DNA from 2 places in the Luteimonas yanweni genome. Region 2 is predicted to be linked to the other one. Evidence: predicted binding sites of a transcription regulator. Region 2 holds the regulator's gene; the other holds the start of a gene.
The links. The regulator HrcA, encoded in region 2, represses chaperone genes, less so after heat shock. The targets are predictions, from matches to a motif close to TTNGCACTCNNNNNNNNNGAGTGCNAA.

Region 1: the regulator HrcA is predicted to act here: its motif matches at 6,537-6,563, upstream of groES (co-chaperone GroES).

Annotation. Positions count from the first base shown of each region.
Region 1 is NZ_JBCLVC010000007.1:85,098-100,897, reverse strand. Features, by position in the region: gene aroQ (type II 3-dehydroquinate dehydratase) at 29-475, opposite strand; gene WCE39_RS03430 (TlpA family protein disulfide reductase) at 588-1,187, opposite strand; gene WCE39_RS03425 (protein-disulfide reductase DsbD domain-containing protein) at 1,187-3,661, opposite strand; gene WCE39_RS03420 (endonuclease) at 3,907-5,784, opposite strand; gene WCE39_RS03415 (hypothetical protein) at 5,940-6,440, shown strand; gene groES (co-chaperone GroES) at 6,621-6,908, shown strand; gene groL (chaperonin GroEL) at 6,966-8,606, shown strand; gene WCE39_RS03400 (YkvI family membrane protein) at 8,719-10,059, opposite strand; gene WCE39_RS03395 (DUF808 domain-containing protein) at 10,189-11,103, shown strand; gene WCE39_RS03390 (UDP-N-acetylglucosamine--N-acetylmuramyl-(pentapeptide) pyrophosphoryl-undecaprenol N-acetylglucosamine transferase) at 11,113-12,318, shown strand; gene WCE39_RS03385 (phytoene desaturase family protein) at 12,324-13,955, shown strand; gene glnE (bifunctional [glutamate--ammonia ligase]-adenylyl-L-tyrosine phosphorylase/[glutamate--ammonia-ligase] adenylyltransferase) at 14,134-15,800, shown strand, end outside.
Region 2 is NZ_JBCLVC010000008.1:287,100-302,899, forward strand. Features, by position in the region: gene recJ (single-stranded-DNA-specific exonuclease RecJ) at 1-1,648, opposite strand, end outside; gene WCE39_RS05390 (phosphoglycerate mutase) at 1,645-2,586, opposite strand; gene greA (transcription elongation factor GreA) at 2,594-3,067, opposite strand; gene carB (carbamoyl-phosphate synthase large subunit) at 3,064-6,309, opposite strand; gene carA (glutamine-hydrolyzing carbamoyl-phosphate synthase small subunit) at 6,309-7,430, opposite strand; gene dapB (4-hydroxy-tetrahydrodipicolinate reductase) at 7,567-8,289, opposite strand; gene dnaJ (molecular chaperone DnaJ) at 8,373-9,506, opposite strand; gene dnaK (molecular chaperone DnaK) at 9,672-11,603, opposite strand; gene grpE (nucleotide exchange factor GrpE) at 11,717-12,226, opposite strand; gene hrcA (heat-inducible transcriptional repressor HrcA) at 12,223-13,314, opposite strand; gene recN (DNA repair protein RecN) at 13,405-15,084, shown strand; gene fur (ferric iron uptake transcriptional regulator) at 15,113-15,517, opposite strand; gene WCE39_RS05445 (outer membrane protein assembly factor BamE) at 15,621-15,800, shown strand, end outside.

The DNA of each region.
Region 1 (15,800 bases), on a different contig from region 2:
GTCGTGGACGGTGAAACCGGAATCCGGCTCAGTCCGCCCGCGCCAGGCGGGGGAGGGCGGCATCCAGGGCAAGCGCGTAGCTGGCGGCGCCAAAGCCCGCCACCACGCCCACCGCCAGGTCGCTGAAGAAGCTCTGGCGGCGGAAGGGTTCGCGCGCGTGCGGGTTGGACAGGTGCACTTCGATGAAGGGGATCGCGACCGCGGCCAGCGCGTCGCGCAGCGCCACCGAGGTATGGGTGAAGGCGGCCGGGTTGAGCAGGATGAAGCGGGTGCCGTCGCCCGCGGCGGCCTGGACCCGGTCCACCAGCACGTGCTCGGCGTTGGACTGCAGGCTCTCGAACGCCAGCCCCGCCGACTCCGCGCGCGCGCGCAGCCCGGCGTCGATCGCGGCCAGCGTGTCGCGGCCATAGATCTCCGGCTCGCGGCTGCCGAGCAGGTTGAGGTTGGGGCCGTGGAGGACCAGAAGCCTGTCCATCTCCGGTGCGGATCCGCCGTCACGAAAACGGCGGCCAGTCTGCGGCAAGCGGTCGATCGTGTCCAGATCGCCGAAGTTTTGCGAATTAGCGCAGTTTTAAACGTCCGTTTGATCAGTCGCCGCTGCGGGCCCAGGCGTCCAGCTCGCCGTGCACGAACGGGCCGATGCGCTGCTTGAGCAGCCGGCCGTCGGCGGAGACCAGCACGGTATACGGCAGAATCCCGCGCTGGTTGCCGAGCTGGACACCGGAATCGCGCGGACCCGCGGCGTCGATCAGGATCGGATAGCGCACCGGGATGCGCTCCAGGAACTCTTCCACGGCTGCCTGGTCGTCGAGCGCGATGCCGATCACCTGCACGCCGCTGCCACCCTGTTCGGCGGTGAAGCGGTCGAGTTCGGGCATCTCCTCGATGCAGGGGCCGCACCAGCTGGCCCAGAAGTTCACCAGCAGCGGACGGCCGGCAAACTCCGCCGGCAGGGTGCGCGGCGTGCCGGACAGGTCGGGCAGGGTAATGGCGGGAACCTGTTCGCCGCGGCGGGCCACCACGAGGTCGGCGGGCGGCGGCGGCGCCACGGCGTCCATCGCCTGCTGCACCGCGCGCTGGCCGAGCTCGGTGCGCAGCAGGGGGCCGGGGCCGTTGACCGCCAGCCCGGCCACCACGCCAAGGACGCCCGCGGCCAGCGCCACCAGCAGGATGCTGCGCGTGCGCATCAGCGTGCCCCCCGTTCGAGTGCCGCGACCGTGCTGTCGCGGTCGAGCACGGCCGGCAGCACGTGGCCTTCGCCGCCGTCGCGCGGGTAGACCACGTACAGCGGCACGCCCACGGCGCGGTGCTGCTCGAGGAAGGCGCTGATCTCAGGATCGACGTTGGTCCAGTCACCGACCATATAGATGGTCCCGGTGCGGGCCAGGGCGTCCCTGAAAGCGTCGCTGGACAGCGTGCCGCGTTCGTTGGCCTTGCAGGTCACGCACCAGTCGGCGGTCATGTTGACGAACACGGGGGTGCCGGCATCGCGCAGGCTGCGCAGGCGCTCGGCGGAGTAGGGCACGCGGCCGCCCTCGGCCGCGGGTGCCGCGGCAACGGCCGGCGCCGGTATGCGTCCGACCAGCCAGGCAGACGACAGCGCCACCAGCAGCAGCGCGATCGCCGGCAGCCGCCGCAACCAGCCGCCGCGCATGCGCGCGCGCTCCAGCCACCACAGGGCCAGGGCCATCACCGCCACGCCCGCGGCCACCAGCGCCATGGCATCGACGCCGCGCTGGCGCCCCAGTACCCAGGCCAGCCAGATGGCGGTGAGGTACATCGGGAAGGCCAGCACCTGCTTGAGCGTGTCCATCCACGCGCCAGGCTTTGGCAGGCGGTCGGCCAGCGCCGGCACGAAACCGACCAGCAGGAAGGGCAGTGCCAGCCCCAGGCCCAGCGCCAGGAACACCAGCAACGCGGCGGCCGGCGGGGCCGAGAAGGCATAGGCCAGCGCGCCGCCCATGAACGGCGCGATGCAGGGGCTGGCGACCACGCAGGCGAGCACGCCGGTGAAGAAGTCGCCGACCGGTCCGCTGCGCGCGGCCAGCCCCTGGCCGAGGTTGGCGCTGCCGCCGACGCTGAACACGCCCGAGAGGCTCAGGCCGACTGCCGCCATCAGCAGCACCAGTGCGGCCACGAAGCCCGGCTGCTGAAGCTGGAAGCCCCAGCCCATGGCCTGGCCCGCGGCGCGCAGGGCCAGTACGGCCAGGCCGACGACGGCGAACGCGACCAGCACGCCTGCGGTGTACCAGAGCGCCTGCCGGCGGGCGTGGGCGCGGCTGGCGCCGCCCTGCGCCAGGCCCAGCACCTTGAGCGAGAGGATCGGCAACACGCAGGGCATGAGATTGAGCAGGATGCCGCCGGCCAGCGCCAGCAGCAGGGCGCCGGCAAGTCCGGCGCCGGCGCTGCCGGGCGGCCGGCTGCGGACGGCGTTGTCGGCGACCGCGCCGCCGGCCGGGTCCGGCGCGGCGACTGCGGGCGTGCCGGATGCGGGCGCCTCCGCGGCCACGGTTCCCGACGGGTCCCCGTCGCCCCCTGCAATGCGGGCCAGGGCGTTGGCGACGTCGACGCCGGTGCTTTCGGCGTCCGGACCGGTCGCGGGGTCGGCGCTGGCCGTGCCGCGCGCGCCTTCCGGCTGGATCGGCGCGGCCGCGCGACCCGGCGCCACCGAAGCCGTGCCCGCGGGAAGCGACACGTGCACGCTGCGGGTCATCGGCGGATAGCAGATGCCTCCGTCCTGGCAGCCCTGGAAGGTGGCGGTGAGGGTGGCCTCGCGCGGCTCGCCGTGGCTGCGCTGCAGGGGCAGCGGTACGTCGATCCGGTCGAAATAGACCACGACCTCGCCGAAGTATTCATCGTGGTGCGCGACCCCGCGTGGCCAGCGCGGCGCGCCTGCCCGGATGCCATCGGCCTCCAGCCTGAAGCTGCTGCGGTCGCGGTAGAGGTAGTAGCCGGGCGCCGGGGTGAAGCGCATCAGCAGCGTGTCGCCATCGTCGACGATGGCTTCGAACGCGAAGGCCTGCGCGTCGGGCAGCGGCAGCGCGTCGGCCGCGCCGGCGACCGCCGGCAGGGCGCCGCCCGCGCCACCGGTGCCCAGCGACTGGCCCAGCGCGGCGAAGCCGGCGTCGGCCCGGCTCGCCACCGGCCGCGGGCTGGCCGCCGGCAGGTCCACCGCCACCGTGCGCGTTTGCGGCGGGTAGCAGATGCCGAGGTCGGCGCAGCCCTGGTAGCGGATCTTCAGCGTGGTGCGTGGGGAGGTCGCGCTGCCTTCGAGCACGCCGCGCACGCTGCCGCGGTAGGTCTCGACCTCGCCGAAGAATTCGTCCGTGTGGCGCGTGCCCGCGGGAAGCTGCAGGCCCGCGGGGTCTGCGCGAAACCCGTCGTCGACGGGCTCGGCGCCCATGCGGTGGCGATAGAGGTAGTAGCCGTCGGCGATCGTGAACTCGACTTCGATGCGGCCGGGCGCGGTGGCCTTGGCGCGCAGCGCGAAGGCCTCGTCCACCGGCAGCAGGTCGTCCATGTCGACCGCCGCCAGGGCCGCCGCCGGGGCCAGCAGCGCCGCGATCGCCAGCACGGCGGCGTGCGCCAGGCGCCGCCACGCGGGCCTGGCAACTGGCGCCGTGGCGTGGGAGCGGATGCAGGTACGCGGAAGTGCGGTCATCGGGACGGGCAGGCGGCAGGAGCCGCACAGGGTAGCTGACCAGGTCGGGCTGCAGCTTCGCGAGCCCGGAACGCAGAAACCCGGCACCGGCCGGTGGAGGGTCGTTGGGCCTCACGCGTGCCTGATTCCACGCTGGCCAAGGTCGATCGCGATGCCCGGATGGCATCGCTTCCATCTGGTCGCCCGGGAAAAAGGGGTGCCGGATCCGGCACCCCTGTCCTGGTCGACGCCCCGGGAGGCTGGCGTCAGCGCTTCGCCTTCAGCCGGCTTCCGCCTGACAGCGCCGGAGCAGGTGCCGCCGCCCCGGCCGCGTTCTCGCGCTCGCGCGGGTAAAGCCGCGGATTGCGGGGCTGGGCGGCCGGCGGGGTGGCGAGTTCGCAGGTCGCCGGGGCGGTGGATGCGAACAGCGCCTCGGTGCCCCATTCCGGATGGTCGATGAAGGGGTTGCGGTTGCCCTGGTAGGCGGCGACCACCTCGTTGCGCGCGCGTTCGGCATCATCCGGCGGATCGGCGAGATGCCATTCAAGCAGGGTCGAAAGCAGGCCCATGTATGCAGGCGAGGCGCTGGTGCCCACGATCTTGCTGCGGTCGTCGGTGAGCTCGAGGTCGGGCTCGGACTGGCCGGTGGTCGGGTGCTCGCCGCCCTCGTAGCGGATCGCCATGTACATCACCGCACGCGCCATGTCGCCCTTGCGCGCGCCCCAGACCTCGAACGAACCCTGGTTGCCGTTCGAGCCCTGGACCCAGTTCGAATTGCCCGGGTAGGTGCCGGTACCGCCGCCGCGGCCGTTGTTGGACTCGGTCGGCCGCTCGCCGCAGTTCGACGATGCACAGTTGGCGAAGGGCATGTTCCCGCGGTTGCCGTTGTAGACCTCGTCGCTCAGGTAAAGCATGTGGGTGTCGGTGTACGGCGAGTGCGGATAGCCCAGGTCGCCCACGCGATCCGGGAAGCCGAGCGAATTCGGCCAGGTGTGCTCGCGGTTGTACTTGTTGCTGCCGCCGCTGCCGGCGCGGTCGGAGCCCTTGGCGTAGCTGCGGTTGCGGTAGACGTCGAGGATCTTGCCGGCGTCGTTGGGATCCTCGTCGGCGATCTCGAGGATCGTCCAGGTGCTGGTGCCGCTGCCGCTGTAGGGATACGCGACGTGCCCGCGGATGGTCTCGTGCAGCGAGCAGCGCAGCTGTTCCGGACTGGAATCGTTGACCCGGCCGTAGTACTCGCCGCCACCGCCGCTGTCCGAGCTCTTCACGCGGAAGTCGATGACGGTGTCGGCCTCGGGCGCGGCTTCGTCGAGGTCGACGATGAAGTCGGCGTCGACCAGGAGCGAGCAGCTCTGGCTGGGGATCAGCGGAATCGAAGGCGTCAGGGTGAAGCTGGTCGCCTGCGACACGTGGTCGAGCGTGGGCTTGCGGCGCGCCGAACCTTCGCAGGCCAGGGTGAACCCACCCGGCTGCGCGATGACGGGCTCGCTGAAGGTGACCGTGAGCTCGGCCGCGTACGGGAAGTCGCTGGAGCCCTGGGTCGGGAAGGTCTCGACCACGCGCGGCGCGGCATTGCCGGGCTCGCCGAAGGACTGGTCGTTGTTGCAGGCGCCGAATGTCTGGCTGGCGGCCTCGGCCCAGGTGAAGTCGGCGGAGACGTTGCCGGTGCCGCCGAGCTGCAGCGACTGGCCGATCGGCGTGCTGTTGGGCTGCATGACGCCGATGTCGGTGCTGCTCATGCCGGCGGCCGGGCCGTTGCTGGCCACCATCACGCCTTCGTAGCTCAGGAACTGGACGACGTTGCCCTGCGGGTCGACCAGTGCGATGCCGTCGGGCGCGCCGTTCTGCAGGCCGTTCTCGGGGTATTCGATAGTGGCGAAGCGGACCTTGCCACCGCAGGTCGCGAGACTGCCTTCGGACAGGGTGTCGGTGTCGTACGAGGAGCCGTTGCTGCCGTTGTAGAGCACGATCTGGTAGCCGGCGAGGCTTTCTCCGGCGCTGCCGACGACCTCGATCGCCTCGCCGACGTCGGTGTCGACGTTGTCGTAGTGGATTTCGTTGATGAAGACTTCGGCCTGGGCCGGGAACGTGGCGGCCATCGCCAGCGCGATCGCGCAGCAGAGCCGGGAACTGACAGGTCGCATCTGGTACTCCCCTCTTCGTGAACCACGCAATCTAAACGTCAAACATGACGGCTGCCAGACAGGGAAAGCACTATCCCGCCCATCTGCACGCCAGCGCGACGCGGCGAACGTATTCTTGTGGAGCGAATTCCCCCCCAATTCATCCAGGTCATCCCATGTCCTTTCCAATCCGCCCGGCCGCACTCCGCGCCGGACTGGCCGCAGTCCTGTTCGTGCTCGCGCTGCCTGCCGCTGCCGCGACCGGCATCGAGGTCGCCGCCGGCGGCTCCAAGACCACCGAGCGCGAGTTCACCAAGGTGGCCTCGGTCGCCTGGCTGCCGGAACTGCGGGAGCTGGACAACGCGGTACTCCGCGGCGAGGTCGGCGCCATCCACGTCGACGGCCGCGGCCACGTGCGTGGCCGGGACCTGTCCGACAACGTCCTGATCGGCTACGTGGGCCTGCGCTACGAGCGCACCGACAACGGCCTTACGCTTGGTGCCGGCATCGGCGCCCAGTCCGGCGAGACGGACGCCCTGTCCGGCGATCCGCAGTTCGTGACCACCGCCGGCTGGCGGTGGGACCGCTTCTCGCTGCTGCTGCGCCATGTCTCGAACGCCAGCCTGCACGCGCCCAACAACGGCGAGACCATGGTTGTCGGCGCCTGGCGCTTCTGAGCCGGGCCTTTTATTTCCTCCGGGGCCCTTGAACCCCGCGAACGCCCCCCCATCTTGCGGACATCCCGGCACTGCCGGGTTTTCGCGGCGCGCGTTTTGGCACTCGGCAGGGCCGACTGCTAGACTCCGCGACCGATTCGTTTTTTTGTCAAGCAAAATCAATCACTTGTGAGGATTGTCATGAACCTGAAGCCGCTCTACGACCGTGTGGTAGTCAAGCCGATCGAAGCCGACGAGATTTCCGCCGGCGGCATCGTCATCCCCGACAATGCCAAGGAAAAGCCCACCCGCGGCGAAGTGATCGCCATCGGCGAGGGCAAGGCCCTGGACAACGGCAGCGTGCGCGCGCCGAAGGTCAAGGTCGGCGACAAGGTCATCTACGGCCAGTACTCGGGCTCGGCGTACAAGCACGAAGGCACCGAATACAAGATCGTGCGCGAGGACGACATCCTCGCCATCGTCGGCTGAGCGCGCGCCAAGCGCATCGCAACCCCCATTCCCTGATCCATATTCGAGGTAACTGAAATGTCCGCGAAGGAAATCCGCTTCGGCGAAGACGCGCGCGCCAAGATGGTCCGTGGCGTCAACGTGCTTGCCAACGCTGTCAAGGCAACGCTTGGCCCCAAGGGCCGCAACGTCGTGCTCGACAAGAGCTTCGGCGCCCCCACGATCACCAAGGACGGCGTGTCCGTCGCCAAGGAGATCGAGCTGGCCGACAAGTTCGAGAACATGGGCGCGCAGATGGTGAAGGAAGTCGCCTCGCGCACGTCCGACGACGCCGGTGACGGCACCACCACCGCGACCGTCCTGGCCCAGGCGTTCATCCGCGAGGGCATGAAGGCGGTCGCCGCCGGCATGAACCCGATGGACCTCAAGCGCGGCATCGACCAGGCGGTCAAGGCTGCCGTGGAAGAGCTGAAGAGCATCAGCAAGCCGTCGTCGACCTCGAAGGAAATCGCCCAGGTCGGCACCATCTCCGCCAACTCCGACGCCAACATCGGCGACCTGATCGCCCAGGCGATGGACAAGGTCGGCAAGGAAGGCGTGATCACCGTTGAAGAGGGTTCGGGCCTGGACAACGAGCTGGACGTGGTCGAGGGCATGCAGTTCGACCGCGGCTACCTGTCGCCGTACTTCATCAACAACCAGCAGTCGATGTCGGCCGAGCTGGATGATCCCTTCATCCTGCTGCACGACAAGAAGATCTCGAACGTCCGCGACCTGCTGCCCGTCCTCGAGGGCGTGGCCAAGGCCGGCAAGCCGCTGCTGATCGTCGCCGAGGAAGTCGAGGGCGAAGCCCTGGCGACCCTGGTGGTGAACACCATCCGCGGCATCGTCAAGGTCGTGGCCGTGAAGGCCCCGGGCTTCGGCGACCGTCGCAAGGCGATGCTGGAAGACATGGCCATCCTCACCGGCGGCACCGTGATCAGCGAGGAAGTCGGCCTGTCGCTCGAGAAGGCGACCATCAACGACCTGGGCCGCGCGAAGAAGATCCAGGTCACCAAGGAAAACACCACGATCATCGACGGCGCGGGCGAAGGCTCGGGCATCGAAGGCCGCATCAAGCAGATCAAGGCGCAGATCGAAGAGACCTCTTCGGACTACGACCGCGAGAAGCTGCAGGAGCGCGTGGCCAAGCTGGCTGGCGGCGTTGCGGTGATCAAGGTCGGTGCCTCGACCGAGATCGAGATGAAGGAGAAGAAGGCCCGCGTCGAAGACGCCCTGCACGCCACGCGTGCGGCGGTTGAAGAGGGCGTGGTCCCGGGCGGCGGCGTCGCGCTGCTGCGCGCCAAGACCGCGGTCGAGAGCCTGAAGGGTGCCAACGAAGACCAGAACCACGGCATCCAGATCGCCCTGCGCGCGATGGAAGCCCCGCTGCGCGAGATCGTGACCAACGCCGGCGAAGAGCCGTCGGTCATCGTCAACAAGGTCAAGGACGGTTCGGGCAACTTCGGCTACAACGCCGCCAACGGCGAGTTCGGCGACATGATCGAGTTCGGCATCCTGGACCCGACCAAGGTCACCCGCACCGCGTTGCAGAACGCGGCCTCGATCGCCGGCCTGATGATCACCACCGAAGCCATGGTGGCGGAGCTTCCCAAGAAGGAAGAGCCGGCCATGGGCGGCGGCGGCGACATGGGCGGCATGGGCGGCATGGGGTTCTGATCCCAAGCGACCCTGCGTCACCGCAGTAAAACGAGGGCCCCCGCAGCGATGCGGGGGCTTTTTTCGTTTGCGGCGCGAGGCCGCGCCAGGGCATGGCCAGGCAGGCCGGGGCTCAGCGGTCCGAGTGCTCTGGGCCGGAGGGGTCGCCTTCCGCGGGTCCTGGCTCACTCAGGATCCCGGTCGGCTCGGCATCGTCGGGCAGGGGCACGTAGTCCACCTCCGGATCCGCGGCCAGCGCCTTTTCGGCCCGGTCCACGATGATGGCGTGCAGGTCCGAGGTGGACAGGTTGGAGTCTTCCGACAGCTCCCGCAGCTCGGCCGCGTCGCGATCGGTGAATTCCTGCCTGGGGTCGAGGCGGAGCGTGGCCAGAGCGCGCAGCCGCTGCCGGCGCGCCGATTCGGCGGACATGGTTTCGCGTCCGCGCAGCCAGCCCGCTCCCATCGCCACGATCACGCCAAGCCCGAGGTAGCCCAAGGCCGGGTAGACATACGACACCAGTTCGCGAAAGCCGATGAAGCTCAGCCCGAAGCCCACCAGCACCGAGGCGATGTAGACCCTGCGGAACCACTCCGGCCGGCGTCGCGTGAGGCGTTTTCCAAGCGCGTAGAACATGCCCAGCGCGGTGTTGAAGATCATCGCGAACACCACGACCGACATGGCTGCGCCGAGCGTGGGATGGATGGCGTCGACCAGCGCCAGCATCGGCAGTTCATCGCTGCCGACCGTGCGCACCTGCAGGAACAGGGCAACCACCGACAGCGTCAGCAGCACGAGGAAAAGCAGCCCGCCCAGCAGCCCGCCCACGCCTGCCGCGCGCGTGTCGAACACGTCGCCGCCCATGACGATGGCCATCGACACGGCCGTGACCACGCACAGCCCGACATAGTTGAGTGCGCCCACCCACCAGTTGGGCAGGGTGGTCCGGACCTGCGCGGCCGCGACGTTCAGCATCCGGACGTCGGCGTCGGCGGTTGCGATCGACCAGAGCGAGGCGCCCACCAGGAACACGATGATGAAGGGCGTCATGACGCCGATGATGCGGGTGACCTTGGAGACGTCGAACATGCCGGCCACCAGCACCGCGGCGAGGGTGAGCGTGGCGCCGGCCCAGACGGGCCAATCGAACTGCTGGGCCATGTTCGCGCCGCCGCCGGCGAACATCACGAAGCCGATGGCGAACAGCGTGGCAATCGTGACCAGGTCCATGAAGCCGGCCACGGCGCGCGGCGAGACCAGCCGGAACACAGCGGTGTGCTCGGTGGCCTGGGTGTAGCTGCCCAGCTGGAAGGCTGCGATCCCGCTGACCGTCATGATCAGCGATGCGATCACGGCGCCGACGATGCCCATGGTCCCGAAGGCGACGAAGAACTGCATCATCTCCTGCCCGGAGGCGAAGCCGGCGCCCACGATCAGGCCGATGAAGGCCATGGCGATGCCCAAGGCGCGCTTCAACACTGGTTTGGCTCCGCGACGACGAGGGGCTGGTCGAGAGCCTGGACGCGCGGCCGTGACGGACGCGTATCGCGAGCCGGCCGGTCGCGGTGCGACAATCCGCCCTCCCCAGCCCCCGACGGAGCTCTGATGGCCGGCGCCTCCCTGCTCACCCTGCTCGACGACATCGCCACCCTGCTCGACGACGTCTCCATCCTGACCAAGGCCGCCGCGAAGAAGACCGCCGGGGTGATCGGCGACGACCTCGCGCTCAATGCCCAGCAGGTCGCCGGCGTGAAGGCCAACCGCGAGCTGCCAGTGGTCTGGGGCGTGTTCAAGGGCTCGCTGGTCAACAAGCTGATCCTGGTGCCTGCGGCGCTGCTGATCAGCTGGCTTGCGCCCGTGCTGGTGATCCCGCTGATGATGGTCGGCGGCGCCTACCTCAGCTACGAGGGCTTCGAGAAGGTGCTGGAGAAGCTGTTCCACTCCCACGCGAAGCCGGACGCGGAGGCGCGGGCGCAGGCGGTGCTGGCGTCCGGCGAGACCCCGATCGAGATGGAGAAGAAGAAGATCAAGGGTGCGGTGCGCACCGACTTCATCCTCTCCGCCGAGATCATCGTGCTGTCGCTGGCGGTGGTCGCCGAGGAGTCGCTGCTGACGCGGACGGTGGCGCTGTCGCTGATCGCGCTGGGCGTGACGGTCTTCATCTACGGGCTGGTCGCGGCGATCGTGAAGATGGACGACGCCGGCCTCTGGATGGACAAGCGGCCCGGTAAGCTCGTGCCGGCGCTGGGGCGCGCGCTGCTCTACGTGACACCGTGGATGATGAAGGCGCTGGGCATCATCGGCACCATCGCCATGTTCCTGGTGGGTGGCGGCATCTTCGTGCACAACATCGATGCCCTGCACCACCTGGTCGAGGTGATGGAGGGCTGGGGCCTGCCGGGCTTCGTGGCGGACACCGGCGCCAGCCTCGTGGTGGGCATGCTGGTGGGCGCGCTCGTGGTGGGCGCGGCCAGCCTGTTCCACCGGATCCGCGGCAAGGCGCCCGCGGAAGCGCACTGAGGCGTCCGCATGCACGATGACATCCGGCGCGCCCCGCGCGCCACGATCGGCCTTGCCGCGGGCGGCACCGGCGGCCACCTGTTTCCCGCCGAGGCGCTGGCGCGCGAGCTGCAGGCGCGCGGGCATGGCGTGGTCATCTACACGGAAGCGCGCGGCGCCCGTTTCACGCAGGCGCTGGAGGGGCTGCCGCACCTCGTGCTGCCGGCGCGCAGCCTGGCCGGAGGCATCGGCGGCAAGCTCGCGGCGGCCGCGGTGATCCTGCGCGCCACGGCCACGGCGCGCGGGGACATGAAGCGGCGCGGCGTCCGCTTGCTGGCGGGCTTCGGCGGCTATCCAAGCTTCGCGCCGGCGCTGGCCGCGCGCAGCCTCGGCCTGCCGCTGCTGTTGCACGAGCAGGGCTCGCGGCTGAGCCTGGCCAACCGCAGGCTGCTGGGCTTCGCCGATCGCGTGGCGACTTCGTTCGGCGACATCGGAGGCGTCGACGCCGCCGCGCAGGGCAAGCTGGTGGAAACCGGCAACCCGGTGCGCGCGGACATCCTGACGGCGGCCAGCGCGCCGTATCCGCCGCTGGCCGACGACGCGCCGCTGCGCCTGCTGGTGGTGGGCGGCAGCCAGGGTGCCGCGGTCTTCGGCCGCGTCGTGCCGCCGGCGCTGCTGGCCCTGCCCGAGGCACTGCGCAAGCGGCTGCAGGTGTCGCTGCAGTACCGCGGGGACGATGCCGATGCCATCGGCGCGACGCTGCGCGACGCCGGCATCCGGGTGGACCTGCGGCCCTTCTTCGACGACATGGCCGCGCAGCTGGGAGACGCCCATCTGGTCGTGACCCGCGCCGGCGCGACCACCATCGCCGACCTGCTGGTGGTGGGACGTCCCGCGATCCTGGTGCCGATCCCGCAGGGTGGTTCGCGCGATGAGCAGCGTGGCAACGCGCTGGCGCTCGAGCGCATGGGCGCGGGCTGGTGCATGCGCGAGGACGATGGCGGCTTCACCGCCGAAGCCCTGGCGGCGCGCCTGCAGGACCTGTTCGCGGAGGCGGGTGCGCGGGCGGATGCGCGACCCGGCCACGGCGCCGCGGCGTACCAGGACGGCCTGCGCCTTGCCGAAGCCGCCGCGGCGGCCACGCGCCTTGGCCGCCCCGATGCCGCGGCGCGCCTGGCCGACGAAGTGGAGGCCTTGCTGGCCGCACGCGCTCCGATCGGCAACGCGGAAGGCTGACGGGCATGGCCGAGGCCGACGACGTCCTGATCATCGGCGGCGGCCATAACGGCCTGGTCTGCGCCGCCTACCTGGCCGGCGCGGGACTGAAGGTAAGGGTGCTGGAGCGCCGCGGCATCGTCGGCGGCGCCGCGGTGACCGAGGAATTCCATCCCGGCTTCCGCAACTCGGTGGCCAGCTACACGGTGAGCCTGCTCAACCCGCGGGTGATCGCCGACCTGCGCCTTGCAGAGCACGGGCTGCGCGTGGTCGAGCGGCCGTTCTCGAACTTCCTGCCGCTGCCCGACGGCCGCGCCTTCCGCCTGGGCGGCGAGCACGGCCAGGCCGAGGTGGCCAGGTGGTCGGCGCGCGATGCCGAACGGCTGCCGCGGTACTTCGCGATGCTGGAGCGCGTGGTCTCCGTGCTGCGCGAGCTGATGCTGCTCACGCCGCCGAACGTTTCAGATGGCTTCGTGCTGGCCGACTGGCTGGCGTCGGTGTCAGTCGCGCGGCGCCTGCGCCACCTCGACATGCGCGGCCGGCGCGACCTCCTGGACCTGTTCACCAAGTCCGCCGGCGAACTGCTCGACCACTGGTTCGAGTCCGATCCGCTGAAGGCCGCGCTGGGCTGGGATTCGGTCGTCGGCAATTTCGCCAGCCCCTACACGCCCGGCAGTGCCTACGTGCTGCTGCACCACGTGTTCGGCGAGGTCAACGGCAAGCAGGGTGCGTGGGGGCATGCGATCGGCGGCATGGGTGCGATCACGCAGGCGATGGCGGCCGAATGCGCGGTGCGGGGCGTCGTGGTCGAGACCGGGATCGAAGTCGCCCAGCTGCTGCTGGTCGGTGACCGCGCCGTGGGCGTGGCCTTGGCCGACGGCCGCGAGCTGCGTGCCAGGGCAGTCGCCAGCAACCTCAACCCCAAGCTGCTGTACACGAAGCTCGTGCCGCACGCGCAGCTCGACGGGGACACCGCGCAGCGCATCGCGCGCTACCGCTGCGGCTCCGGCACCTTCCGCATGAACGTGGCGCTGTCCGAGCTGCCCGACTTCAGCGCCGCGCCCGGCACAGCGCTGCAGCCGCACCACCAGAGCGGCATCCTGGTCGGACCCTCGCTGCGCTATTTCGAGCAGGCATTTTTCGATGCGAAGTCGAAAGAGCACAACGCTGGCTGGTCGCGCGCCCCGATCGTCGAACTGGTGATCTCGTCGACCCTGGACGACAGCCTCGCGCCTCCGGGCCGGCACGTGGCGAGCCTGTTCTGCCAGCACGTCCATCCGGACGTCGACGGCGGCTGGGACCTGCACCGCGACGCCGTGGCCCGGCTGATGATCGACACCGTCGACGGCGTGGCGCCCAACTTCGCGCGCAGCGTGCTCGGCTACGAGGCGCTGTCGCCGCTGGACCTGGAGCGTCGCTTCGGCCTGGTCGGCGGCGACATCTTCCACGGCTCGCTGGGCCTCGACCAGCTGTTCTCGGCTCGACCGCTGCTGGGGCAGGGAAATTACCGCGGCGCCTTCAAGGGCTTGTACCTGTGCGGTTCCGGCACGCATCCGGGCGGTGGCGTCACCGGCCTTCCGGGGCGCAATGCCGCCCGCGAGCTGCTGCGTGACTTCGGCCGCGGCCCGCTGCCCGTCCGGTCGGCCCGCAATTCCTGAACTGGCGAGTCTCGTTTTGCGCTGCAGCGTGCAAGTTGCATAACGTTTCCTTCACGATCGTCCTGCACCCGACGTGGGGGAGGGAGCAAAGCCCGAAGCGGTCCGCCGTTTCGGGCTTTTTTTTGTCCCGGCCCCGGCAGGTGCGGCGTGCGGCCGGAGCCGGTGCCACAATCGGCGGATGGATCCGGTGACCCCCCAGGACGCCCCCGCGCTGCTTCGCGCCCACGTCGACCGCTTGCTGGCCCTGCTGGACGATGGGCTGGTCCGGCGGGGCGGCGAGCCGCTGCGGCGGGTGGTGGCCGCGAGCGACTTCGCGGCCGGGGTCTTCGCGCGCCAGCCGCGGGTGCTGGAGGCGCTGCTGGAGGATCCGTCCGCGCCCATCGAGCCACCCCGGCTGGATCCGGACGCGCCCGACGCCTGGCCGGGCCAGCTGCGCACCTGGCGGCATGCCGCCTCGGCGCGCCTGGTCTGGCGCGACCTGGCCGGGCTGGACGCGGTGGGCGAGACCCTCGCCGGGAGCACGCGCCTGGCCGAGGCCTGCCTGCAGCTCGGGCTGGCCGCGGTGGAAACCCAGCTGGCCGCGCGCCACGGCGTGGTCCGCGATGGCAGCGGTGCGCCGGTCCGGCTGGTCGTGTTCGCCCTGGGAAAGCTGGGCGGCGGCGAACTGAACTTCAGTTCCGACGTCGACCTCGTCTACGCCTATGCCGAAGCCGGTGAAAGCGACGGCGCGCGTCCGCTCGCCGCCGAGGACTATTTCGCCCGCCTGGGCCGCGCGCTGGCGAAGCTGCTCGACGAGCAGACCGCCGATGGCTTCTGCCACCGCGTCGACCTGCGCCTGCGCCCCTTTGGCAACGCCGGCCGGGTGGCGCTGAGCTTCGCGGCGATGGAGCAGTACTTCCAGCGCGAAGGCCGCGACTGGGAGCGCTACGCCTGGCAGAAGGCGCGGCCGGTAGCGGGCGACATCGACGCCGGCGAGCGCTTCCTGGTGGCGCTGCGGCCCTTCGTGTACCGGCGTTACCTCGATTACGGCGCGCTGGCGGGGCTGCGCGAGATGAAGGCGGCGATCGCGGCCGAAGTCGCGCGCAAGGACCTGGCCGACGACATCAAGCGCGGGCCCGGCGGCATCCGCGAGATCGAGTTCCTGGTGCAGGCGCTGCAGTTGATCCGCGGTGGCCGCGAGGCGGCGCTGCGCGGCCGCAGCCTGCTGCCGATGCTCGATGCCCTGTGCGCCGCGCGCCAGGTCGAGCCGGCTGCCGCGGACGAGCTCGCCGAAGCCTACCTGTTCCTGCGCCGGGTCGAGAACCGGCTGCAGATGCTGCGCGATGCGCAGACCCACGTGCTGCCGACCGGGCCGCTGGACCGGTTGCGCATCGCCGAAGGCCTGGGCCACGCCGACTGGGACGCATTGCTTGCCGCGCTGGAACCGCGGCGCGAACGCGTGGCCGCCGAGTTCGATGCCCTGCTCGCGCATCGCGACGAATCACGCGGCGCTGTCAGCGGCGACCTGGCCGGTTACTGGCGCGCGCTGCCCGAGGGCGGCGACGCCGCGGTGCTGGCCGCGGCCGGCTTCGGCGACGCGGGCGAGGTCGATGCCGCCCTGCGCGACTTCGTGCGCTCGCCCAGCGTGCGCGACCTGTCCGACGCCGCGCGCGCGCGCCTGGACCGGGTGATGCCGGTGATGCTCCAGGCCAGCGCGCCGGCCGATCGCCCGCTGCAGGCCATGCGCCGGCTGCTGGCCCTGCTGCACAACATCCTGCGGCGCGCCAGCTACCTGGCCCTGCTGGACGAACAGCCCGCGGCGCTGTCGCGGCTGATCGACCTGGTGACCCGCAGCGCCTTCCTCGC
Region 2 (15,800 bases):
AGCCGCCGAAATGGATCGCCGCCAAGGGCGTCCGCGCACCTGCGCAGCGCAGCCCAAGCTTGAGGTGGCGCTCGCCGACCACGCGCCACTCGACCACCTCGAACTCGCCGTCGAACAGCGGCTCCGGGAAGCCCTGCCCCCAGGGTCCGCCGTCGCGCAGCGCTTCGGCGTGGGCACGGTCGAATTCGGCGGGCGCCAGCGCGCCGTCGCTGTCGATGGTCGCCTGGAGGGTGGCGGCGTCGAGGGTGGCTTCGGCATGGGCGAGGAAGGCCGCTTCGAAGGCCCCCAGGTTGCGCGCGTCCAGGCTGAGCCCGGCCGCCATCGCATGCCCGCCGAAGCGTTCGATCAGGCCCGGGTGGCGCGCATCAACGGCGGCCAGTGCATCGCGCACGTGGAAGCCGGGGATCGAGCGCGCCGACCCGCGCAGCGCGCTCGCGCCCGGCTCCGCCGGCGCGAAGGCGACCACGGGCCGGTGCAGGCGTTCCTTCAGCTTGGATGCGACCAGGCCGACCACGCCGGGGTGCCAGCCGGCGTCATAGGCGCAGATGGCGGCGCGGACGGCGCCGCCCTGCCCGATTCCGTCAAGGGCCTGCACCGACAGGGCGCGCTCGGCCTCGTCCAGCATGCCTTGCTGCACGGTCCTGCGTTCGCGGTTGATCGCGTCCAGGCGCTGCGCAAGTTCACGCGCGCGCGCCGGATCGTCGCAGAGCAGGCACTCGATCCCCAGCGACATGTCTTCCAGCCGCCCGGCGGCGTTGAGGCGCGGGCCGACCGCGTAGCCGATGTCGCCCGCGCCCATGCGCGACGCCGTGCGACCCGCCACGTCGATCAGCGCCGCCAGGCCCGCGCAGCCGCGACCTGCACGCAACCGCCGCAGGCCCGCGGCAACCAGCGCGCGGTTGTTGGCGTCCAGGGGCACGAGGTCGGCCACGGTGCCGACGGCGACCAGGTCCAGCAGGGTCGAGAGATCCGGCCCCTTGTCCTCCAGACGGCCTTCCGAGCGCATCCGCGCGCGCAGCGCCAGCAGCACGTAGAAGATGACGCCGACGCCGGCCAGCGACTTGCCGGCAAAGCCATCACCGGTGCGATTCGGATTGACGATCGCGTCCGCGGCCGGCAGCTGCTCGCCGGGCAGGTGGTGGTCGGTGACCAGCACCTGCCACCCGAGCGCCTTGGCGGCATCGATGCCCGCGTGGCAGGCGATTCCGTGGTCGACGGTGACCAGCAGGTCCGGTTGCAGCGGCGCCAGCTCGGCCACCAGCGAAGGCGACAGGCCGTAGCCGTGGGTCACGCGGTTGGGCACCGCGTGCAGCACTCCGCGCGCGCCCAGCATGCGCAGGCCACGCACGGCGACAGCGCAGGCGGTGGCGCCGTCGGCATCGAAATCGCCGACCACGAGGATGCGGCGTCCCTCGGTGATCGCAGACGACAGCAGCTCCGTGGCGCGATCCAGGTCGAGCAGGCCATCCGGCGGCAGCAGGCCGGCCAGGCGCGGGCGCGCGGAATCGATGTCCATGGCCCCGCGCGCGGCGTAGATGCGGCGCAGCAGCGGCGGGATTTCCGCCGGCCAGGCAGCGGCGCCCGACCCTGCACCCCGGGGAGCGGCGTCCGCCGGCGTCCGCCGCCGGATGGTGCGCGGCGTCGTCACGTTGCCGGCCACGACGCGGCGCCGCGCCAGAAGCGCAGCAGGTGCCGGCGGCCCAGCACGAGGCGCCAGCCATCGCCGTCATCCAGGCACAGGGTGCCGATGCGGCCCGTGCGCAGCGCTCCCAGCGCGGGCAGCAGCCACTCGCGCTCGATCCACTGCAGGTCGCGGGTGCCTTCGATGTCGTAAACACCGGGCTCGCCCATGAACCGCGCCGGCAGCGCCGCGCCGCGTCCGCTGGCGGCGGCCAGTGCGCGCGCGGTGTCATCGTCGCTGAAGCCCGTCGCGCCATCCTTGCCGCTCGCCGAAGGCAAGCGGCCGCCGCCCCAGAACCACAGCGCATTCACCGGCGCCTGGCCGCGTGCCACCCGCCGTGCATTGAGCGGATGGTTGTGCAGGGTGACCTGGGCCTCGCTTTCCAGGTTGCGCCAGCGCCGGCCCTCGGGGCTGATATCCAGGTGCTCGAAGACGTCCTCGCCCAGGGCGTCACCGGGATCCGAGAACTCCGGCACCTTCGTGTCCTTCGGCAGGCGCAGGTACCAGCGCGCCGGATCGGGCGCATCGAGTTCGAAGCCCGCATCGCCGAACAGCGGGCGCAGGGCGGGCAGCAGCTCGTCGCACTCTTCGCGCGTCAATGCCAGTGCCTCGCCATGCGCGAGCAGGCGCACGCCGTTGATGTCTGGGCGCAGCCACACCGGGTCGGCGCGCAGCCAGGCGGACCCGACGGCGTCGCCGACCTCCGCCTGCCGCGACAGGGCGGCGATCGGCCAGCCATCGCCGCGCAGCGGGAAGTGCCGCAGCAGTTGCGCGCGTCGCCCGGCCATGCCATCGGCCAGGCGCGTCCCGCGGCCAAGCGGCTTCGCGCTCGCAGCGGACAGGCGTTGCCGCCCCAGCCGGGCGGCGGCGGGGAGCAGCAGGATGATGGTGTCGGGCGCCGGCATCGCCGGATCAGCCGTAGCTGACCTCGACGATCTCGTACTCGCTGGTGCCGCCGGGCGCCTCGATGGTCACCACGTCGCCGGCATGCTTGCCGATCAGCGCGCGCGCCACCGGCGACGAGATGGCGATCATGCCCATCTTGATGTCGGCCTCGAGGTCACCCACGATCTGGTAGCGCTTCTCTGCGCCGCTGTCCTCGTCGGCCAGCAGCACGGTGGCGCCGAACACCACCTTGTCGCCCACCTTGAGCGTCGTGACGTCGATGACCTGCGCGTGCGAGAGCTCGCTCTCGAGCTGCTTGATGCGGCCCTCGATGAAGCCCTGCTGCTCGCGCGCGGCGTGGTACTCGGCGTTTTCCTTCAGGTCGCCGTGCGCACGCGCCTCGGCGATCGAATTGATGACGGCAGGCCGCTGGACGCTCTTCAGCTCTTCCAGCTCCGCGCGCAGACGCTGCGCACCCTGTGCCGTGATCGGAGGTCTCATGTCTTCTTCAACTCCTCGTGCAGTTCGTGCAGCGCCCACACCGGGCCGCTGCCGCGATATTCAAGAGAATGCAGCAAGGCCTTCGCACCGGCAATGGTGGTCGAGTAGGTCACCCGCTGCTGCAGCGCCTCGCGGCGGATCGAGAACGAGTCCGCGATCGCCTGGCGCCCTTCGGTCGTGTTGACGATGTAGGCGATGTCGCCGTTCTTGATCAGGTCGACGATGTGCGGCCGGCCTTCGGCGACCTTGTTGATCGACTCGCAGTCCAGGCCATGCTCGCGCAGCCAGTTGGCCGTGCCGGACGTCGCGACCAGAGAGAAGCCGCGGTCCAGCAGCGCACGCGCGACGGGCAGCACCCGCCGCTTGTCCGGGTCGCGCACCGAGACGAAGGCCTTGCCCGGCTCGGGCGCCCTGATCCCGGCCGCTTCCTGCGCGCGCGCGAACGCGGCGCCGAAGTCGTGGCCCACGCCCATCACCTCGCCGGTGGAGCGCATTTCCGGGCCCAGGATCGGATCCACGCCCTGGAACTTGGCGAAGGGAAAGATCGCTTCCTTGACCGAGTAGTAGCCGGGCACGACCTCTTCGGTCATGCCCTGGTCGGCCAGCGTGCGCCCGGCCATGCAGCGCGCCGCGATCTTGGCCAGCGGCACGCCGGTGGCCTTGGACACGAAGGGCACCGTGCGCGAGGCCCGCGGGTTGACCTCGAGCAGGAAGATCGTGTCCTGGCCGTCCTCGTCGGACTGCACCGCGAACTGGGTGTTCATCAGCCCGACCACGCCCAGTGCGCGCGCCATCGCGGTGACCTGCTCGCGCAACCGGGCCTTCGTGGCCGCGGACAACGAGTACGGCGGCAGCGAGCAGGACGAATCGCCGGAGTGCACGCCCGCCTCCTCGATGTGCTCCATCACCCCGCCGATCAGCACCTGGCCGTCGGCATCGGCGATCACGTCGATGTCCACTTCCACCGCGTTGTCCAGGAAGCGGTCGAGCAGCACCGGCGAGTCGTTGGACACCTTCACCGCCTCGCGCATGTAGCGCTCGAGGTCGGCATCGGCATGCACCACTTCCATGGCGCGGCCGCCAAGCACGTAACTCGGGCGCACCACCAGCGGATAGCCGATCTCGCGCGCCAGCACCAGCGCCTGCTCGGCGCTGCGCGCGGTGCGGTTGGGCGGCTGCTTCAGGCCGAGTTCGTCGACCAGGTGCTGGAAGCGCTCGCGGTCCTCGGCCAGGTCGATCGAGTCCGGCGACGTGCCGATGATCGGCACGCCGTTGGCTTCCAGGGCGCGCGCAAGCTTGAGCGGCGTCTGGCCACCGTAGTGCACGATCACGCCCTTCGGCTGCTCGAGCTCGACGATCTCCAGCACGTCCTCGAGCGTCACCGGTTCGAAGTACAGGCGGTCGGATGTGTCGAAATCGGTCGAGACGGTTTCCGGATTGCAGTTGACCATGATGGTCTCGTACCCGTCCTCGCGCAGGGCGAGGGCCGCGTGCACGCAGCAGTAGTCGAACTCGATGCCCTGGCCGATGCGGTTGGGGCCGCCGCCGAGCACGATGATCTTCTCGCGGTCGCTCGGCGCGGCCTCGCACTCTTCCTCGTAGGTCGAATACAGGTAGGCGGTGGTGGTTGCGAACTCGGCGGCGCAGGAATCCACGCGCTTGTACACGGGCTTGATGCCGAAGGCGCGGCGCAGGGCGCGCACGGCCTTCTCTTCCACGCCGACCAGCCGCGCCAGGCGGGCGTCGGAGAAGCCCATGCGCTTCATCGCGCGCAGGCGCGACGCGTCCAGCGCCTCCACGCCACCCGCCTCGACCTCGCGCTCGGCGGCCACGATGTCCTCGATCTGGTCGAGGAACCAGGGATCGATCCAGGACAGGCCGAACACCTCGTCCACGCTCATCCCGGCGCGGAAGGCGTCGGCGACGTGGAACAGGCGCTCCGGGCCGGGCTCGCGAAGTTCGCGGCGCAGCGCGGACTGGCCTTCTCCACTCTCCAGGTCAAGGCCGGTGGGATCCAGGCCGACCTTGCCGGTCTCGAGCCCGCGCAGCGCCTTCTGCAATGATTCCTGGAAGGTGCGACCCATGGCCATCACCTCGCCCACCGACTTCATCTGCGTGGTCAGGCGCGAATCCGCCTGCGGGAATTTCTCGAACGCGAAGCGCGGGATCTTGGTGACGACGTAGTCGATCGTCGGCTCGAACGAGGCCGGGGTCCTGCCGCCGGTGATCTCGTTCTTCAGCTCGTCGAGCGTATAGCCGACCGCCAGCTTGGCCGCGACCTTGGCGATCGGGAAGCCGGTGGCCTTCGACGCCAGTGCCGACGAGCGCGACACGCGCGGGTTCATCTCGATCACCACCACGCGCCCGGTCTCGGCGTTTATGCCGAACTGCACGTTGGAGCCACCGGTGTCGACGCCGATCTTGCGCAGCACGTCGATGGAGGCCTGGCGCAGGCGCTGGTACTCGCGGTCGGTGAGGGTCTGCGCCGGCGCGACGGTGATCGAGTCACCGGTGTGCACGCCCATCGCGTCGAGGTTCTCGATCGAGCAGACGATGATGCAGTTGTCCGCGGTGTCGCGGACCACCTCCATCTCGAACTCCTTCCAGCCGAGCACGGATTCCTCGACCAGCACCTCGTTGGTCGGCGACAGCTCGAGGCCGCGCTTGACGATCTCCTCGAACTCTTCCTTGTTGTAGGCGATGCCGCCGCCGCTGCCGCCAAGCGTGAAGCTGGGCCGGATGATGGTCGGATAGCCGACGGTCGCCTGGATCTCGACCGCCTGCTCGAACGTCTTCGCGACCGCCGCCTTCGGGCACTCCAGGCCGATCTCGCCCATGGCCACGCGGAACAGCTCGCGGTCCTCGGCCATCATGATGGCCTCGCGCCTGGCGCCGATCAGCTCGACGCCGTACTTCTCGAGCACGCCGTTGTCGGCAAGATCCAGCGCGCAGTTGAGCGCGGTCTGGCCGCCCATGGTCGGCAGCAGCGCGTCCGGGCGCTCCTTGGCGATGATTTTCTCGACCATCTGCCAGGTGATCGGCTCGATGTAGACCGCATCGGCCATCTCCGGGTCGGTCATGATCGTGGCCGGGTTGGAGTTCACCAGCACCACGCGGTAACCCTCCTCGCGCAGGGCCTTGCAGGCCTGGGCGCCGGAGTAGTCGAACTCGCAGGCCTGGCCGATGACGATGGGGCCGGCGCCGATGATGAGGATGGTCTTGAGGTCGGTGCGCCTGGGCATCAGTGCGCCTCCATCAGCGCGACGAATTGGTCGAAGAGCGGGGTCACGTCCTGCGGGCCGGGAGCGGCCTCGGGGTGTCCCTGGAAGCTGAAGGCCGGCGCGTCGGTGAGCGCGATGCCCTGGTTGCTGCCGTCGAACAGCGAGCGGTGGGTGACACGCACGTTGCCGGGCAACGTCGCCTCGTCGACCGCGAAGCCGTGGTTCTGCGAGGTGATCATCACCCTGCCCGATTCGAGGTCCTGCACCGGATGGTTGGCGCCGTGGTGGCCGTTGGCCATCTTCAGCGTCTTCGCGCCGACCGCCAGCGCCAGCAACTGGTGCCCCAGGCAGATGCCGAAGGTGGGCACCTTCGCGGCCAGCACGTCGCGGATGGCTTCGATCGCGTAGTCGCAGGGCTCGGGATCGCCGGGGCCGTTGGAGAGGAACACGCCGTCGGGCTTCAGCGCCAGCGCCTCGGCGGCGGTGGTGCGCGCCGGAACCACGGTCACGTGGCAGCCGCGGTCGGCGAGCATGCGCAGGATGTTGCGCTTCACGCCGTAGTCCCAGGCCACGACGCGGAAGCGCGGCGCCACCTTGCGGAAGGTGCCGGCATCAAGGTCGAGGCCGCCCTCGTTCCAGTCATAGCGGGCGTCGGTGCTGACCACGCCGGCCAGGTCCATGCCCTTGAGGCCGGGGAACTTGCGCGCGGCCTCGACGGCCTTGTCGATATCGATCTCGCCGGCCATCACCGCGCCATTCTGCGAACCGCGCGCGCGCAGCAGGCGGGTCAGGCGGCGGGTGTCGACGCCGGCGATCGCGACCACGCCGCGGTCGGCCAACCATTCCGGCAGCGCCGCGCGGCTGCGCCAGCTGCTGGGGCGGCGCGGGACGTCGCGTACCACCAGGCCTGCCGACCAGACCTGTCCGGACTCGTCGTCCTGGGCGGTGCAGCCGGTGTTGCCGATGTGGGGATAGGTCAGGGTGACGATCTGGCGCGCGTACGAGGGGTCGGTCAGGACCTCCTGGTAGCCGGTCATCGCCGTGTTGAACACGACTTCGCCGACCGAAAGGCCGGGCGCGCCTACGGAAACGCCTTCGAAGACGGTGCCGTCTTCAAGCGCGAGGATTGCGGGTGGGGTCACTGGCGGTCGCCTACGTGGGGTTGCAAGACACCGCCGGCCCGGCATCGGCCGGCCCGGAGGCAAGTGGTTCAGGCGAGCGGGAATGATACCGGCGCGGCCCCGCACGCGCCAGCACGGCGCACGCCGACGCTGAACGTCACGGCGCCTGCAGCAGGTCGCGCAGGCGCCAGGCGCCCGGCCCCATGGCCCGCAGGCGCGAGGCCGCGAGCAGGGCGCCGCGCGCGAACACGTCGCGACTGGTGGCGCGGTGGACCAGTTCGATTCGCTCGCCGGGGCCGGTGAACTGCACCAGGTGCTCGCCGACCACGTCGCCGGCGCGGAGGCTGGCATAGCGCGGCCCGGCTCCGGCCTGCTCTGCGGCGGCCCCGAGGGCCAGCGCGGTGCCCGAGGGGGCATCCTTCTTGTGCACGTGGTGGGTCTCCACGATGTCGCAGTCCCAGCCGGCCAGGGTGCCGGCGGCGCGCTCCACCAGCTCTTCCAGCACGGCCACGCCGAGGCTGAAGTTGGCCGCCCAGAGCACGGGGATGCCGGTCGCGGCGTCGGCCATCGCCTGCCGCTGTTCCCCGGACAGCCCGGTGGTGCCGGAGACCAGCGCCGCCCCGCGCTGCCGGCACAGGGCCAGCAGCGGATCGAAGCCCTCGGGCAGGCTGAAGTCGATGGCCACGTCGAACCGGGGAACGCCGGACAGCTCGCTCGTGGAGAATTGGGGCACGCCGTCGACCACGCGCTGCGGCGGCCGGCGCGAAACCGCCGCGACCACGGTGCAGCCGGCCGGCACGCCTTCTGCGCAAAGCCGCAGCAGCGCGCGGCCCATGCGGCCGCTGCCGCCGTGGATCAGGAACCTGACTGGATCGCCCATGCAGGCAAGGCTAGCGACGCGGCACGGCGCCGACAAGCACGTTCATGCGCATCACGCACTCGAACGCGCTCCGCATCCCGGCGTCAGGACGTCATCCGCTCCCAGAAGCCCTTCACGCCGTCGACGAAGGTGCTCGAGCGCGGTGAATGGCGGCGTGCGCCCTCGCCGGCAAACGTGGCCTCGAACTGGTCCAGCAGCTCGCGCTGCGCGGGAGTCAGGTTGACCGGCGTCTCCACCACGACCTTGCAGTACAGGTCGCCGGGGGCGCGACTGCGCACGGACTTCACGCCCTTGTCGCGCAGGCGGAAGACCTTGCCGGTCTGGGTCTCGGCCGGCACGCGGATCTCGGCCTCGCCACCCAGCGTCGGCACGCGCACGGTGTCGCCGAGCGCCGCCTGGGAAATGCGGATCGGGACCTCGCAGTGCAGGTCGTCGCCGTCGCGCTCGAAGATGTCGTGCGGACGCACGCGCACCTCGACATAGAGATCGCCGGGCTGGGTACCCGCGGGGCCGGCCTCGCCCTCGCCTGACAGGCGGATGCGGTCGCCACTGTCGACGCCGGCGGGCACCTTGACCGACAGCACCTTCTCCTCCTCCACGCGGCCGTTGCCGCGGCAGGCCGGGCACGGGCTCTTGTAGGTCTTGCCGCGGCCGTTGCACGACGGGCACGGCTGCTGCATCGAGAAGATGCCGCGCTGGAACCGGACCTGGCCGTGGCCCTGGCAGGTGTCGCAGGTCTCGAGCTGGCCGTCCTCGGAGCCGGTGCCATCGCAGGGCTCGCACTCCACCAGGGTCGGCAGCTCGATGCGGCGCTCGACGCCGGCGACGGCATCCTCCAGGTCGAGCTCCATGACGTAGCCGATGTCGGCGCCGCGACGCGGGCCGCGGGAGCCGCCGCCACCGAAGATGTTGCCGAAGATGTCGCCGAAGATGTCGCCCACGTCCGGGCCGCCGCCGAAACCGGGACCGGCGTTCCCGCCGCCCATGCCGTGCTCGAAGGCGGCGTGGCCGTGCTGGTCGTACATGCGGCGCTTGCCGCCGTCGGACAGCACCTCGTAAGCCTCCTTGCACTCCTTGAACGCAGCCTCGGCGGCGTGGTCGCCGGGGTTGCGGTCAGGGTGGTGCTTCATCGCGCAGCGGCGATAGGCCTTCTTCAGCTCGTCCTCGGTGGCGTTGCGGCCGACGCCGAGGACTTCGTAGTAATCGCGCTTGCTCATCGATCAGGTCCGTGCTGCCTGGTGGACCCATCGGTACGGGGTCCGGATACGCGGCGGGAACCGGAGTTCATCCGGTCCCCGCCACGGCGTGGCCATCGCGGCCATGGCCGCTCCCACATTCGAGTGGCCATTGCGGCCATGGCCGCTTCACTGGCTCAGGGGCGGTCAGGCCTTGCTGTCGTCGTCCTTGACCTCGGTGAACTCGGCGTCGACGACGTCGTCCGCCGCCTGGCCGGCGGGATCCTGGCCCGCATCGCCCTGCGCGTCGCCGCCCTGGCCGGCGGCACCGGCCGCGGCGAACAATGCCTGGGCCGCTTCCTCCAGCGCCTTGGTCCTGGCCTCGATCTGGCCCTTGTCGTCGCCCTTCATCGCGGTCTCGACGTCGGCGATGGCGGACTCCACGCGGCCGATCACGTCACCCGGCACCTTGTCGCCGTTGTCCTTGATCGCGCTGCGGGTGCCGTGCACCAGCGCATCGGCCTGGTTGCGCGCGCCGACCAGCTCGTGGAACTTCTTGTCGTCCTCGCGATGCGCCTCGGCGTCGGCGACCATCCGCTGGATCTCGTCATCCGACAGGCCCGAGCCGGCCTTGATCTCGACCTTCTGCTCCTTGCCGGTCTTCTTGTCCTTGGCGGTCACGTGCACGATGCCGTTGGCGTCGATGTCGAACGACACCTCGACCTGCGGCATGCCGCGCGGCGCGGCGTCGATGCCGCTGAGGTCGAACTTCGCCAGCGACTTGTTGTAGCGGGCCTGCTCGCGCTCGCCCTGCAGCACGTGCACGGTCACGGCCGACTGGTTGTCCTCGGCGGTGGAGAAGGTCTGCGAGGCCTTGGTCGGGATGGTGGTGTTCTTCTCGATGATCTTGGTGAACACGCCACCCAGGGTCTCGATGCCGAGCGACAGCGGAGTCACGTCCAGCAGCAGCACGTCCTTGACGTCGCCGGCCAGCACGCCGCCCTGCACCGCGGCGCCGATGGCGACCGCCTCGTCGGGGTTCACGTCCTTGCGCGGCTCCTTGCCGAAGAACTCGGCCACCGCAGCCTGCACCTTGGGCATGCGGGTCTGGCCGCCGACCAGGATCACGTCGTTGATGTCGCTGGCGCGCAGGCCGGCGTCGTTGAGCGCGGTGCGGCAGGGCTCGATCGTCTTCTTGACCAGGTCTTCGACCAGCGCCTCGAGCTTGGCCCGGGTCAGCTTGATGTTGAGGTGCTTCGGACCGGATGCGTCAGCGGTCACGTAAGGCAGGTTGACCTCGGTCTGCTGCGCGGTCGAGAGCTCGATCTTGGCGCGTTCGGCGGCGTCCTTCAGGCGCTGCAGGGCCAGCGGGTCCTTGCGCAGGTCGATGCCCTGGTCCTTGTTGAATTCCTCGACCAGGTAGTCGATGACGCGCTTGTCGAAGTCCTCGCCGCCGAGGAAGGTGTCGCCGTTGGTGGCCAGCACCTCGAACTGCTTCTCGCCGTCGACTTCGGCGATCTCGATGATCGACATGTCGAAGGTGCCGCCGCCGAGGTCGTACACGGCGATCTTGCGGTCGCCGCCGTCCTTGTCCAGGCCATAGGCCAGCGCGGCCGCGGTCGGCTCGTTGATGATGCGCTTGACGTCGAGGCCGGCGATGCGGCCGGCGTCCTTGGTCGCCTGGCGCTGCGAGTCGTTGAAGTAGGCCGGCACGGTGATGACGGCTTCGGTGACCTTCTCGCCCAGGTAGTCCTCGGCAGTCTTCTTCATCTTCTCGAGGATGCGCGCGGAGACTTCCTGCGCCGAGAGCTTCTTGCCGTCGCTGGTCTGCACCCAGGCGTCGCCGTTGTCGTGCTCGACGATGGCGTACGGCACCAGGCCAAGGTCCTTCTTGACCTCGGCATCGGTGAACTTGCGGCCGATCAGGCGCTTCACCGCATAGAAGGTGTTCTTGGGGTTGGTGACGGCCTGGCGCTTGGCGGACGCGCCGACCAGCACTTCGCCGTCCTTGGTGTAGGCGACGACCGACGGGGTGGTCCGGTCGCCTTCGCTGTTCTCGATGACGCGGGCCTTGCCGCCGTCCATGATCGCCACGCAGGAGTTGGTCGTGCCGAGATCGATGCCGATGATCTTTGCCATGGGAATATGCCTCTGTGTCTGGATTCGGGGGGCGGCGATGCCGCCGATGACTGCTATCTGGGGATGGGCCGCCGTGGCTTCAAGCGCCGGCGGCCATCCGGTGCGGCCTGCACTCAGTCGGCGCTGGATACCGCGACCAGGGCCGGGCGCAGCAGCTGCTCGTTGAGCCGGTAGCCCTTCTGGAACACCTGGGCCACCGCGCCGGCGTCGACGCCGTCGGCCTCGATCACGCTCATGGCCTGGTGCAGGTCCGGGTTGAATGCATCGTTCGCGGCCGGGGCGATCTCGTACAGGCCGTGGTTGCCGGTGACCCGCCGCAGCTCGCGCAGGGTCAGCTCGATGCCCTCGCGCAGGGGCCCGTTGCCCCCCGCCGCGGCCAGCGCCGCGTCCAGGCTGTCGAACACGGGCAGCAGGTCGCCAAGGATCTGCTTGTTGGCGAAGCGGCAGGCGTTCTGGACGTCGCGCTCCAGGCGGCGGCGCTGGTTCTCGAGATCGGCCCGGTCCACCAGGGACTGCGCGCGCACCTGTTCAAGCTCGGCGCGCAGGGATTCGATCACATCGTCCAGGGGAAGGTCTTCGGCGGGCGCCTCGGCGGCGTGGTCGGGCGTCGGTTCGGTGGTCATCGCTCTTCTTGGTCCGGAATGGCTCGGTCCGGAATCAGTGGGGATGGCGCGTCGGGATTCAAGGCGCCGCCGAGGACCTGGGCGGTGGCCTGGACCACCGGGATCACCCGCTCGTAGGCCATCCGGGTCGGCCCGATCACCCCGAGCACCCCCAGCACGCGGCCGTCGGCGCCGTAGGGAGCGGTCACCAGCGACATCCCGGCCATGGACGCGACCCCGGTCTCCTCGCCGAAGAACACGCGCACGCCCTGGGCCTTCACCGTGCGCTCGAGCAGCTGCAGGATCTCGCGCTTCTCGGCGAACGCCTCGAACAGCTCGCGCAGGCGGTCGAGGTCGGCAAGGTCCTGCAGGCCCAGCAGCCGCGCCTGACCGGCCACCACCATGTCCTCGCCATCGGGCACCAGCACCTGCCCGGCGATCTCGGTGGTCGCCCGCAGCAGGCCCTCCATTTCGCTGCGGGCGCCCTTCAGCTCGCGCAGCAGGGTCGCGCGGATGCCGGCCAGCGGCTGGCCGGCGAAGTGGGCGTTGAGGTAATTGGCCACCCGCTCCAGCTCCCCGGCGTCGTAGGCGCGGCGGGTCTGCACGATGCGGTTCTGCACCTCGTTGTCGGCGAAGACCACGATCGCCATCACCCGCTGCCCGTCCAGCGGCAGGAAATCGATCTGGCGGAAGGCGAACTGCTCGCGCCCCGGCACGCTGACCACGCCGACGAAGCGGGTCATCGCCGACACCAGCTCCGACGCGCTTCCCAGCAGCGACTGCGTGCCGCCACCCGTGGCCAGGCCACCGCGGAGGCGGTCGAATTCGGCTTCGCCCAGCGGGCTCAGCTGCAGCAGCGAATCCACGAACACCCGGTAGCCGCGCGCCGTGGGCACCCGCCCGGCCGAGGTGTGCGGCGCGGAAAGCAGGCCCACTTCCTCCAGGTCGGACAGGATGTTGCGCACCGTGGCCGCGCTCACGTCCAGCCCGGCGTGGCGGACCAGGGTCTGCGAACCGACCGGCTCGCCGTCGCGGATATGGCGTGCGATCAGGGTGCGCAACAGCTGGCGGGCACGCGGGTCGAGGGGATCGGAAGGGCGTCGGGACATGCCGCGGGTATACGTCCGACGGACGCTCGTCGCAAGCTGCGAGATTGGTCGATGGCAGGCTGCGCGTCTCCACGGCACAATTCGCGCACCATGCTCAAGCGCCTATCGATCAAGGATTTCGCCGTCGTCTCCGCCACCGAGCTCGAGTTCGGGCCGGGGCTGACCGTGGTCTCGGGCGAAACCGGCGCGGGCAAGTCGCTGATCGTCGATGCGCTGGGCTTCCTGTCCGGCCTGCGCGCCGACTCCGGCATGGTCAGCCACGGTGCCCAGCGCGCAGAGCTCAATGCCGAGTTCGACCTCGCCGATTCGCCGCTGGGCCTGGACTGGCTGCGCGAACAGGAGTTCGACGACGGCCAGGCCTGCCAGCTGCGGCGCACCCTGCGCGCAGACGGCGGCTCGCGCGCGTGGATCAACGGCCGCCCGGCGACGCTGTCGCAGCTGGCCGCCCTGGCGGCGCTGCTGGTCGAGATCCACGGCCAGCACGAACACCAGGCGCTGCTGTCGCGCGGCAGCCAGCTGGCGCTGCTCGACGCCTTCGGGCGCCACGAGGCCGAGCTGGCCGCGGTGGCCACGGCGGCGAGGGCCTGGTCATCGCTGCTGCAGGAGCGCGAGCGCCTGAACGCCGCGGGTGACGTCACCGATCGCATCGACTTCCTCGGCCACCAGCACGGCGAACTCGAGCGCGAGATGCTGGAGCCCGACGCGATCGCGGAGCTGGTCGCGGCCCACCGTCGCCAGGCCCACGGCACGGAGCTGGTGGAGGCCTGCGACATCGCACTTGAGCGCCTGGGCGGCGACGGCGACGCCCTGCCCGGCGCCGTGCAGCAGCTGCGCAGCCTGCTTGGCCGCATGCAGGCGCACGAGCCGCGCCTGGCCGGTGTCGATGCGATGCTCGAGGGCGCCGCCATCCAGCTCGACGAAGCCGCGGTGCTGCTTGACCGCGTCCGCGCCGACCTCGACATCGATCCCGAACAGTTGCAGGAGCAGGAGCGCCGCCTCGCCCGCCTGCACGAACTCTCGCGCAAGCACCGGGTCGCACCGGACGAGCTGGCCGCGCAGCGCGATGCGCTGGCCGCCGAGCTCGAATCCCTGGTCGGCTCCGCCGATCGCCTGGGCAGGCTGGAAGGCGAAATCGAGGCCGCCGCCGGCGCATGGCGCTCTGCCGCCGCGGACCTCGCCAGGGCCCGGGCCAAGGCGGCTTCCGCGCTGGGCGAGGCCACCACCACGCTGATCGCCGAGCTCGGCATGGGCGGCGGCCGCTTCGAAGTGGCGCTGGAGCCCACCGCCGGCGACGCACCGGACGCCCAGGGGTCCGAGCGCGCCGAATTCCTGGTCACCGCCAATGCCGGCCAGCCGCCGCGACCGCTGCGCAAGGTGGCCTCGGGCGGAGAACTGTCGCGCATCTCGCTGGCGATCGAAGTCGCGGCCCTGGGCCTGGACGCGGTCCAGACCATGGTCTTCGACGAAGTGGACTCGGGCATCGGCGGCAACGTGGCCGGCATTGTCGGCCGCAAGCTGCGCGACCTCGGCAGCCGTCGCCAGGTGCTGTGCGTGACCCACCTGCCGCAGGTCGCGGCCCAGGGCCACGCCCACTACCGCGTCAGCAAGGCCGAAAGCGCGGGCATGACCCAGAGCGCGGTGCGCCTGCTCGACGACGCCGGGCGCCAGGAGGAGCTGGCGCGGATGCTGGGCGGGATCGAGGTCAGCCGCGAGGCCCGGGCGGCGGCCAGGCGCCTGCTGCGCGAGGCCGGGGAAGCCGCCCTCGGCTGACGGGCCCCGCGCCGGTTGGACGGCCCGCTCAGCGCTTCTTGCGCACGTAGAGCACCAGCGAATGCTCTTCCAGGATGTACCCGTGCTTGTCGGCGACCTCGTGCTGCAGCGCCTCGATCTCCGGGCTCTCGAACTCGATGATCTTGCCGGTGTCGACATCGACCATGTGGTCGTGGTGGCCACCGCGGTCGATCTCGTAGACCGCGGTGCCGCCCTCGAAGTTGTGCTTGAGCACCAGGCCCGCGGCTTCGAACTGGGTGAGCACGCGGTAGACCGTGGCCAGGCCGATCTCGTCGCCGCCGTCCAGCAGCTGGCGGTAGATGTCCTCGGCGGACATGTGGTGGTGCGAGGTCTCCTGCTCGAGCAGCTGCAGGATGCGCATGCGCGGATGCGTGACCTTCAGCCCGGCCTTGCGCAGCTCGTTGGTTTCCATGCGTTTCCCGTTCATTGGCGATTGCAGCGCCAGCTGCCGTGGACCGGTCGCGGCGGCGCGGCGAGTGTATCATCGCCCCATGACCGTCCCGACCTGGCCACCGATGCGCAACCTGATCGTTCCCGTCCTCGCCGCCTGCCTCTGCGCGGGCTGCAGCTTCGTCTACAAGCAGCCCGTCTACCAGGGCAGCCTGGTCTCGCCCGCCAACGCCGCGCAGCTGCAGGCCGGGATGAACCGGCAGCAGGTGTCGGCGCTGCTGGGAACGCCCTCGATCCAGGATCCG